Regions from separate parts of the Vibrio sp. QJM3NY_15 genome, predicted to be linked through region 2. Evidence: predicted binding sites of a transcription regulator. Region 2 holds the regulator's gene; the other holds the start of a gene.
What was found. Region 2 encodes MetJ, which represses methionine synthesis genes. Its sites were predicted from a motif close to TTAGACNTNTANANGTCTAA; they were not measured.

Region 1: a site for MetJ is predicted at 2,335-2,354, ahead of metN (methionine ABC transporter ATP-binding protein MetN). Genes of this name have one in related genera too.

What each region holds. Positions count from the first base shown of each region.
Region 1 covers NZ_CM173517.1:2,848,965-2,853,396, reverse strand. Annotated here, with positions in the region: gene AC3CKG_RS12700 (MetQ/NlpA family lipoprotein) at 1-464, opposite strand, end outside; gene AC3CKG_RS12695 (methionine ABC transporter permease) at 531-1,214, opposite strand; gene metN (methionine ABC transporter ATP-binding protein MetN) at 1,204-2,238, opposite strand; gene gmhB (D-glycero-beta-D-manno-heptose 1,7-bisphosphate 7-phosphatase) at 2,479-3,030, shown strand; gene AC3CKG_RS12680 (MliC family protein) at 3,108-3,449, shown strand; gene treR (trehalose operon repressor TreR) at 3,538-4,432, shown strand, end outside.
Region 2 covers NZ_CM173517.1:3,353,544-3,357,975, forward strand. Annotated here, with positions in the region: gene AC3CKG_RS15120 (bifunctional aspartate kinase/homoserine dehydrogenase II) at 1-776, opposite strand, end outside; gene AC3CKG_RS15125 (O-succinylhomoserine (thiol)-lyase) at 779-1,960, opposite strand; gene metJ (met regulon transcriptional regulator MetJ) at 2,169-2,489, shown strand; gene AC3CKG_RS15135 (malic enzyme-like NAD(P)-binding protein) at 2,689-3,981, opposite strand; gene rpmE (50S ribosomal protein L31) at 4,316-4,432, opposite strand, start outside.

The DNA.
Region 1 (4,432 bases), 500 kb from region 2:
AGAAGACCTTGTTGCTCAAGAAGCAGTAGAGAACGACCTAGGTTTGTTGGATCGTTTGGTACCGCAATGCGCGCGCCGTCTTGGATTTCGTCTACAGATTTCACTTCTTTAGAGTAACCTGCAATTGGGTAAACAAACGTGTTGCCAGCAATAGTTAGCTTGTAACCACGGTCAGCCACTTGCTGATCTAGGTACGGTGCGTGTTGGAATGCGTTGATGTCGATAGAACCGTCATCCAGTGCTGCGTTTGGTGTTACGTAATCTGTGAAAGTTACTAGTTCAACATCTAGGCCGTACTGCTCTTTTGCTACTTTAGCTGCAACTTCAGCAACTTGTGCTTCAGCACCTGCCATTACGCCAACTTTTACTTTAGAAGTATCCACTTCTTTGTCACCACAACCTGCTAGTACTAGCGCTGATGCCGCTGCTGCGATAGTAAGTAAACCTTTAAGGTTAAATTTCATAATAATCTCCATTTAATAAATCTATTTAATTTGGTTCAGACGACTTTGAGTTTGGTCTGTAAGTCGTTATCTGTGGTCAACTCGGCGAACTAATGAATCACCGATTGATTGAATAATTTGTACCAGCACAATCAACATCACTACCGTCACAGCCATGATAGTCACATCATAACGGTGGAATCCGTAACGAATCGCGACATCACCTAAGCCGCCGCCACCAACAGTTCCTGCCATTGCTGAGTAGCTCACCAGCGTTACTAATGTAATCGTTACTGAGTTGATGATAGTCGGTAGTGCTTCAGGAAGCAGAACCTTATTGATGATTTGTGTTGGTGTTGCGCCCATTGATTGAGCCGCTTCCACTAGACCTGTTGGTACTTCAAGTAGCGCACTTTCGATAAGTCGAGCTACGAATGGGATAGCGCCAATGGTAAGTGGAACAATCGCTGCTGTTGTACCTATGAAGGTACCAATCAGCATCTTAGTCAATGGGATAATCGCAACCATCAATACTAAGAAAGGCACTGAACGGCCCACGTTCACAACCGCACCGAGAATTTTATTTAGCTTGGTGTTCTCTAACAGACCACCTTTTTTAGTCGTGTGTAGAATCACGCCTAACGGGATACCGACAGCGAAGCCAACAATGCCCGCTACAGCAACCATGTAAAGGGTTTCGCCTGTTGCGCCTAATAGAAGGTTACCGTTAAGGCTGATCCAGTCAGCAATCTCGTTGAAACTAAAGGACATAACCAAGTACCTCTACTTTTACATTGTTGTCGCGTAGGAATTGAATAGCAGCATTATCATCGGCTTCATTACCGAACAGTTCTGCGACCATCATGCCGAATTTAACGCCGCCTGCGTAATCTAGGTCTGAGCTTAAGATGCTGACATCGATGTTGAACTTACGTGCGATTTGCGTCATCAGCGGAGCATCGACCGTTGCGCCAGTAAACTCAAGGCGTACCAGCGGGTAGCTGCTGTTTACGCGAGTTTCTTGCAAGCGCGCTTGGTAATCTTCAGGAATCGTCAGATCCAAGGTTGAGCGAATAAATTGATGTGCCAGTTCTGTCTTAGGGTGTGCAAAGATGTCACCGACAGTCCCTTTTTCTACCAATTCACCACCGCCAATGATCGCCACTTCGTGACAAATGCTTTTCACTACATCCATTTCATGAGTAATAAGCAGGATAGTGATATTCAGCTTGCGGTTGATTTCACGCAGTAGCTCAAGAATAGATTGAGTCGTTGCAGGGTCCAGTGCACTTGTCGCTTCATCACATAACAATACTTTCGGGTCTGAAGCTAGCGCACGAGCAATAGCGACACGCTGCTTTTGACCGCCACTCAAGTTGGCTGGATAGGTGTCACGTTTGTCTGATAGACCAACAAGTTCAAGTAGCTCACTCACTTTTGCTTCAATCGCTGCTTTATCTTTACCAGCAAGCTCTAAAGGCAGTGCTACATTGTTAAATACAGTACGAGAAGACAGAAGGTTGAAGTGCTGGAAGATCATGCCGATGTTACGACGCGCTTCGCTGAGTTCTGATTTGCTGAGTGTTGTTAGGTCAATACCGTCAACAATCACTTCACCAGACGTTGGAGCTTCCAACATGTTTACACAGCGGATTAGGGTACTTTTGCCTGCACCTGAAGAGCCGATGACTCCAAAGATTTGACCTTGAGGAATGTGGAGGTTGATATCAATTAAGGCATTGATTTCTTTAGTGCCTTGATAAAAAACCTTGTTGACTTGATTCACTTTAATCATAGGGAAACTCGTGCAGGTAAAACAGAATAATATATCGATAGCTCGTTCGATTTACAGATGATGCTATGGTGTTCTATGATCTAAGTCAATAGATATTTTTACGTCTAGACGGCTAAACGTCGATCGTGTTGCTAGGGTAGAAACAAATCGTTAACGAACGCAAAACTAAATAGATAGTGATGAAGCAAATAAAGCGTGTAATAATTAATGATTAATAGAGAGTTGATAGAGAACTGAATTTTGTCTAAACCGGCTGTTTTTTTAGATCGTGATGGTGTGATTAATGTTGATCACGGCTACGTACATGATGAGCATGACTTTGAATACATCGATGGTGTGTTTGAAGCGGCGAAAGCGTTTAAAGATATGGGCTATTTATTGGTACTTGTGACCAACCAATCTGGTATTGCTCGTGGCAAGTTTAGCGAAGATCGTTTTCTTTCTTTGACGCAGTGGATGGATTGGAACTTTGTCGATAATGGCGTTGAGTTAGATGGTATCTATTACTGTCCTCATCACCCTGAACACGGTATTGGCGACTACAAACAAGATTGTGAATGTCGTAAGCCTAAACCAGGTATGTTCATTTCTGCTCGTGACTTTCTGAAAATTGATATGGCGAATTCTGTCATGATCGGCGATAAAGCTGAAGACATGATGGCAGCAGAAGCCGCTGGTGTTGGTACTCGGGTCTTGGTGAGAACCGGTAAACCCGTAACTGAAAAGGGTGAGGCACTTGCCAGTGTCGTGCTGGACAGCATTAAAGATGTACCCGCATATTTGAAAGGCTAAACACAGACCTATCGCTCAGTATACAAATGAGTGTTGTCGACCATATTTGCCCACTATATAAAGATGAGGAACGAAGTATGAAAGCTATGTTAGTAGCATCTCTATGTTCAGTTGCATTAGTCGGGTGCTCTAAATCAGCAGCTCCTGAGACTGAGAGCGCAGCATCGGATAATCAATTCGTGACTTATCAATGTGAGTCTGACGTTTCGTTTGAAGTGGCTTACCTTGATAATGAAAAAGCGGTATTACGTCTCCCTGAGAATGAATACCGTCTGACTCAAGTTCCAGCAGGTTCAGGAACGAAATACATCTTAGATGATGGAACCTCTGAACTGATTAACAGCGTCACTTTACGTACTAAAGGTGACAACGCACGTCTAGAACTTGGTCGTGTCGTCTATCGAAATTGCCAAAAGTAAGTCATAGTAGTTGCTAGGATTTACAAACAGTTAAGTGAGGGATTACACCCTCACTTTTTCTTCTCTTCCCTTTAACGTTAGACTTTTTATGAGCAAAAAACTCACTATTCTCGATATTGCTAAGCTGTCCGGTGTTGGTAAGTCAACCGTATCTCGCGTTCTGACCAATGATCCAAAAGTGAAACCTGAAACCCGAGAAAGGGTGGAAAGAGTAATTCAAGAATCTGGGTACACGCCTTCAAAGTCTGCACAGTCGATGCGCGGTGGCAGCCAAAAAGTCATAGGTGTTATCATCTCTCGTCTGGATTCTCCTTCTGAAAACAAAGCAGTTAGCACTATGTTGGCTGAATTGTATCGAGCGGATTACGATGTCGTGATCATGGAAAGCCAGCTCGATAGAGAAAAAGCCAATGAGCACCTGCAGGTTCTTAAGCGTCGCAATGTAGACGGCATTATTGTGTTTGGCTTTACTGACTGCGATATTCCTGCAATCGAAGCTTGGGAACACAAAGCGGTTGTGATTGCTCTGGATACCGAGAACGTGACGTCGATTAACTATGATAACCAACAGGTGATCAATAGTGCATTAGCGCATCTATCGGATCAGGGGATCTCTGATGTTGGTTTCATTGGCGTTGATCCTAGCGACAAATCAACCGGTGAACTGCGTCTTAAGGCTTATCTCGAGTGGTGTGAAAACACAGGCTCAGTTGCCAACTATCGTACTGGTCAACTTCATCACGAAAGTGCTTATCAGTTGGTGGATGAAGTACTCGCTCCTGCGACTCAAGCGATTGTTTGTGCCAGTGACACATTGGCTCTTGGCGTAATCAAACGTCTGCAAGAGCTACAACGTGAAGATGTAGTGGTGACCGGTGTTGGTGGCAATGATCTTCTCTCTTTCTTGTTCCCGCGAGTATTTAGCATTGATCCTGGGTATCAATCTGCGGGTAAGTTGGCTGCTAATTTATTGATCTCTCAGC
Region 2 (4,432 bases):
ACTGGAGCCGCTAAACGAGCTAACTCACTCGCTTCATCAAGGCGAAGCAGAGGCAGTAAACATGCATCCGAAACCAAGCGAGGGTCAGCGCTGTATACGCCTGCCACATCACTCCAAATCGTCACACGTTCAACTTCCGCCAAAGCACCAATCACAGTTGCTGAGTAATCCGAGCCGTTACGACCTAGCAGTACCGTTTCACCTTCAGTGTTTTGAGCCATAAAGCCGGTAATCACCACACGACAATGCGCATGCTGCGCTAGAGCTTCTTTAATCAGAGGATACGAGCGAGCACGGTCAACTTCAGGTTGAGCGCCCGCTTCTGCACGTAAAAAAGCACGAGCGTCTTGAGCAACTGCTTGTAAGTCATGCTGGCACAACAAAGTCGCCAACAAACGTGAAGACCAAATCTCGCCATGACCAAGCACTTGCGCTTTTTGTGCTTCGCTCAAGGGAGCAGTGAGCTCACCCAAAGCGGTAAATTCTTGTTGGATGGTTGCCGTTAGTTGAGAAGCGGCTTCGCCTTCAAGCAATGCTTCAATCAGTTCAAGTTGGAACTGACGAAGGGTTTGTAGGCATTCATGCGCAATACGACCATCTTTGTCGAGCGCTTCAACAAACTCAATCAAGCGGTTAGTTGTTTTACCCGCTGCTGATACAACGACTAAATCCGTTGCTGATGAGTATTCTCTAAGAATGTTGACTACGCGTTGGTAACATTCAGGATTCGCTAGACTGCTGCCACCAAATTTATGTAGCTGGCGAAAGGTTGCCATTATTAACCCTCCCCTTCAGCGATAAAGCCTTGTGTTCTTTCGAAAGCTTGCTTGAGATCGTCGATGAGGTCTTCTGCATCTTCAAGACCAACAGAGAGGCGCAGTAGTTGTTGAGAAACACCCGCTTCTGCTAGAGCTTCTTCGCCCATCGCACGGTGAGTCATCGACGCAGGGTGACAAATCAAGCTTTCAACACCACCCAGTGATTCAGCCAAAGAAAATAGCTCTAACTTATCGACAAAATATTTAAGTGCTTCAAAAGAGCCCGCGAACTCAAAGCTCAGCATAGAACCAAAGCCCAACTGCTGTTTCTTCGCGATCTCGTGACCCGGATGTTCAGGAAGGCTTGGGTGGTAAATTGTACCCACCAGATCTTGTTGTTGCAGAGCCGTCAGAATTTCACGTGAGCTTTCTTCGTGAACACGCATACGCGCACCTAGCGTACGAATACCACGTAGAGTCATATAGCTATCAAATGGTGTGCCGGTTGCACCAATACAGTTGCCCCACCATGCTAACTCTTCAGCGTGTTCTTCAGTTTTCGTCACCACAACGCCACCAATAACATCTGAGTGTCCATTGATGTACTTGGTGGTTGAGTGGATAACAAAATCAGCACCCAGCTCTAAAGGCTTTTGGAACACAGGCGTCAAAAACGTGTTGTCGACAGCAACCAGAGCACCCACTTCTTTCGCTTTGCGGCAAGTTTCTGCAATATCAACCACACGAACCAATGGATTCGATGGTGTTTCAATTAAGATCAACTTTGGCTTAAGCGCGATCGCTGCATCCAGCGCGGCTTGATCCGATTGATCAACAAACAGAACTTTGAAGTCACCTTTAAGTGAGCGTGTATTAAACAGACGGTAAGTGCCACCGTAGCAGTCGTGAGGTGCGATAATAAGATCATCGCCACCTAAGAAAGCAGAAACCCATAAGTTAAGCGCCGAGGTACCACAGTTAGTGACAACCGCGCCTTTACCAGACTCAAGCTCAAACAGTGCCGTTTCTAATAAACCACGGTTTGGGTTACCAGAGCGGGTATAATCGTACTTTGGCACTTCACCAAAAGCGGGAAACCCATAGTTAGTCGAAAGATAAATAGGTGGGACAACAGCATGGTGTTGCGTGTCTGACTCGATGCCAGTACGTACTGCGATGGTTGCTGGCTTCCGGCTGCTCATAGGTGCTTCCTTACAAGTTTTGCGTCTGAGAATCACAGCTGCTTGTCGGCATTTTGCGGCTGTGTTAGATATATGTTATTCACTTTACTTTCATAAACGTGAGACGTCAACACTTCTAGACGTCTATATGTCTTTGCTTATGGCAGTAAATCCCGCTAAAATCACCACTATTAATTTATTCTAACAACTAAAGTGATGAAGGTACGCAATGGCCGACTGGAATGGTGAATACATAAGCCCATATGCTGAGCATGGAAAGAAAAGCGAACAAGTAAAGAAAATTACAGTTTCTATCCCTCTAAAAGTGTTAAAGGTTCTTACTGACGAGCGTACTCGCCGCCAGATTAACAACCTACGCCATGCAACAAACAGTGAGCTACTGTGCGAAGCCTTTCTACATGCGTACACAGGCCAACCACTACCAACGGATGAAGACCTTCGTAAAGACCGTCCAGACGATATCCCTACTGAAGTGAAAAAACTGATGACAGAGATGGGTATCGAGTTCGAAGCGTTTGACGAAGAATAAAAACAACTCAGTCACTGCCTTCAATATTGATTCGCGATAACTGAACCCTATTTGTCACATCAACCACTATGCCCTCTATGACTGCGCAGTGAATGATAGACATAAAAAAACCGACTCCTAATGGGTCGGTTTTTTATTATTCTTTTTCGCTCAATAGAGCAACTGCTATAACAAGCTATTGAGCTATTGAGCTATTGAGCTATTGAGCCATGTAGTTAGCAGGCATCTCAATACGAGCCACGCCAGACTCAACCGCCGCTTCCGCAACAGCTTTTGCAACGCGAGGAAGTAGACGTGGGTCCATTGGCTTAGGAATGATGTAACCTGTACCAAACTCCAATGCAGTCTCACCCGCAGCAGCTAGTACTTCAGCTGGAACTTCTTCTTTTGCTAACTCACGAATCGCCTTAACTGCAGCTAGCTTCATCTCATCATTGATTTCGCTTGCACGCACGTCTAGTGCACCACGGAAAATGAATGGGAAACAAAGTACGTTGTTTACTTGGTTAGGGTAATCACTGCGGCCTGTACCCATAATTAGGTCAGAACGAACTTCGTGGGCAAGCTCAGGCTTGATCTCTGGATCTGGGTTTGAACATGCAAACACAACAGGCTTATCAGCCATCAGCGTTAGTGCTTCAGCTGGTAATAGGTTAGGGCCTGATACGCCCAAGAACAGATCAGCGCCTTCGATAACATCTTCAAGTGTGCGCTTATCAGTGTTGTTTGCGAACAACGCTTTGTATTCGTTTAGGTCATCACGACGAGTGTGGATCACACCTTTACGGTCAAGCATGTAGATCTTCTCGCGCTGAGCGCCACACTTAATCAGTAGCTCCATACATGCTACAGCCGCTGCGCCAGCACCTAAACAAACGATCTTACACTCTTCAAGTTTCTTGCCCTGAAGTTCGATCGCGTTCAGCATACCCGCTGCCGTTACAATCGCAGTACCGTGTTGGTCATCGTGGAATACAGGTACATCACAACGCTCGATCAGGCGACGTTCAATCTCAAAACAATCTGGTGCTTTGATGTCTTCTAGGTTAATACCACCGAATGTATCTGCGATATTCGCAACCGTATCAACGAACTCATCGATTGTGCGGTGTTTTACTTCAATATCGATAGAATCTAAACCAGCAAAACGCTTAAACAGTAGCGCTTTACCTTCCATTACAGGTTTAGAAGCAATAGGACCAAGGTTACCTAGGCCAAGAATCGCAGTACCGTTAGAGATAACAGCAACCATGTTGCCCTTACCTGTGTATTTATAGACGTTATCAACGTTCTGTGCGATCTCGCGAACAGGCTCAGCCACGCCTGGGCTGTATGCAAGTGCTAGATCTTCTGCAGAGTTTGCAGGCTTCGTCAGTGCTACGGCAATTTTGCCTGGAATTGGGAACTCATGATAATCAAGAGCTTGCTGACGGAATCGTTCTTGAGGCGATAATTCTTGAGAGGATTGGTCTTGGCGGCTGTCTTCAGACATAGGTGTAGGTTCCTAGGATATTATTATTTGGGGGATCTTGTTCATGTTAATAGATGTACTTCAAAGTTCCTAGGTGGTTAAAGCCTCTGTCTCATTAAAAAACGAGATTTCACTACTAATAAGACCAGTGAGCAGTTGAAATTACTATCGCTTGTTGAACTTTCGAGCGGATTTCTAGGGAAGCGTGATTCAGGGGAAAGTGTTGGAGCTAAACTCAAATCGACAGCCTATCGTCGAGATAAGCGAAGAGTGTTATTAAAGTCAGGGGTTTCTCAAATTTCAGGCAACAAAAAAGGACACCGAAGTGTCCTTTTTCATGTCTAAATAGCGAGAATTACTTCTTGCTAGAAAGAGCACCGAAACGCTTGTTAAAGCGATCTACACGGCCGCCTGTATCTACGATACGTTGCTTACCAGTGTAGAATGGGTGACATTTGTCACATACGTCTAG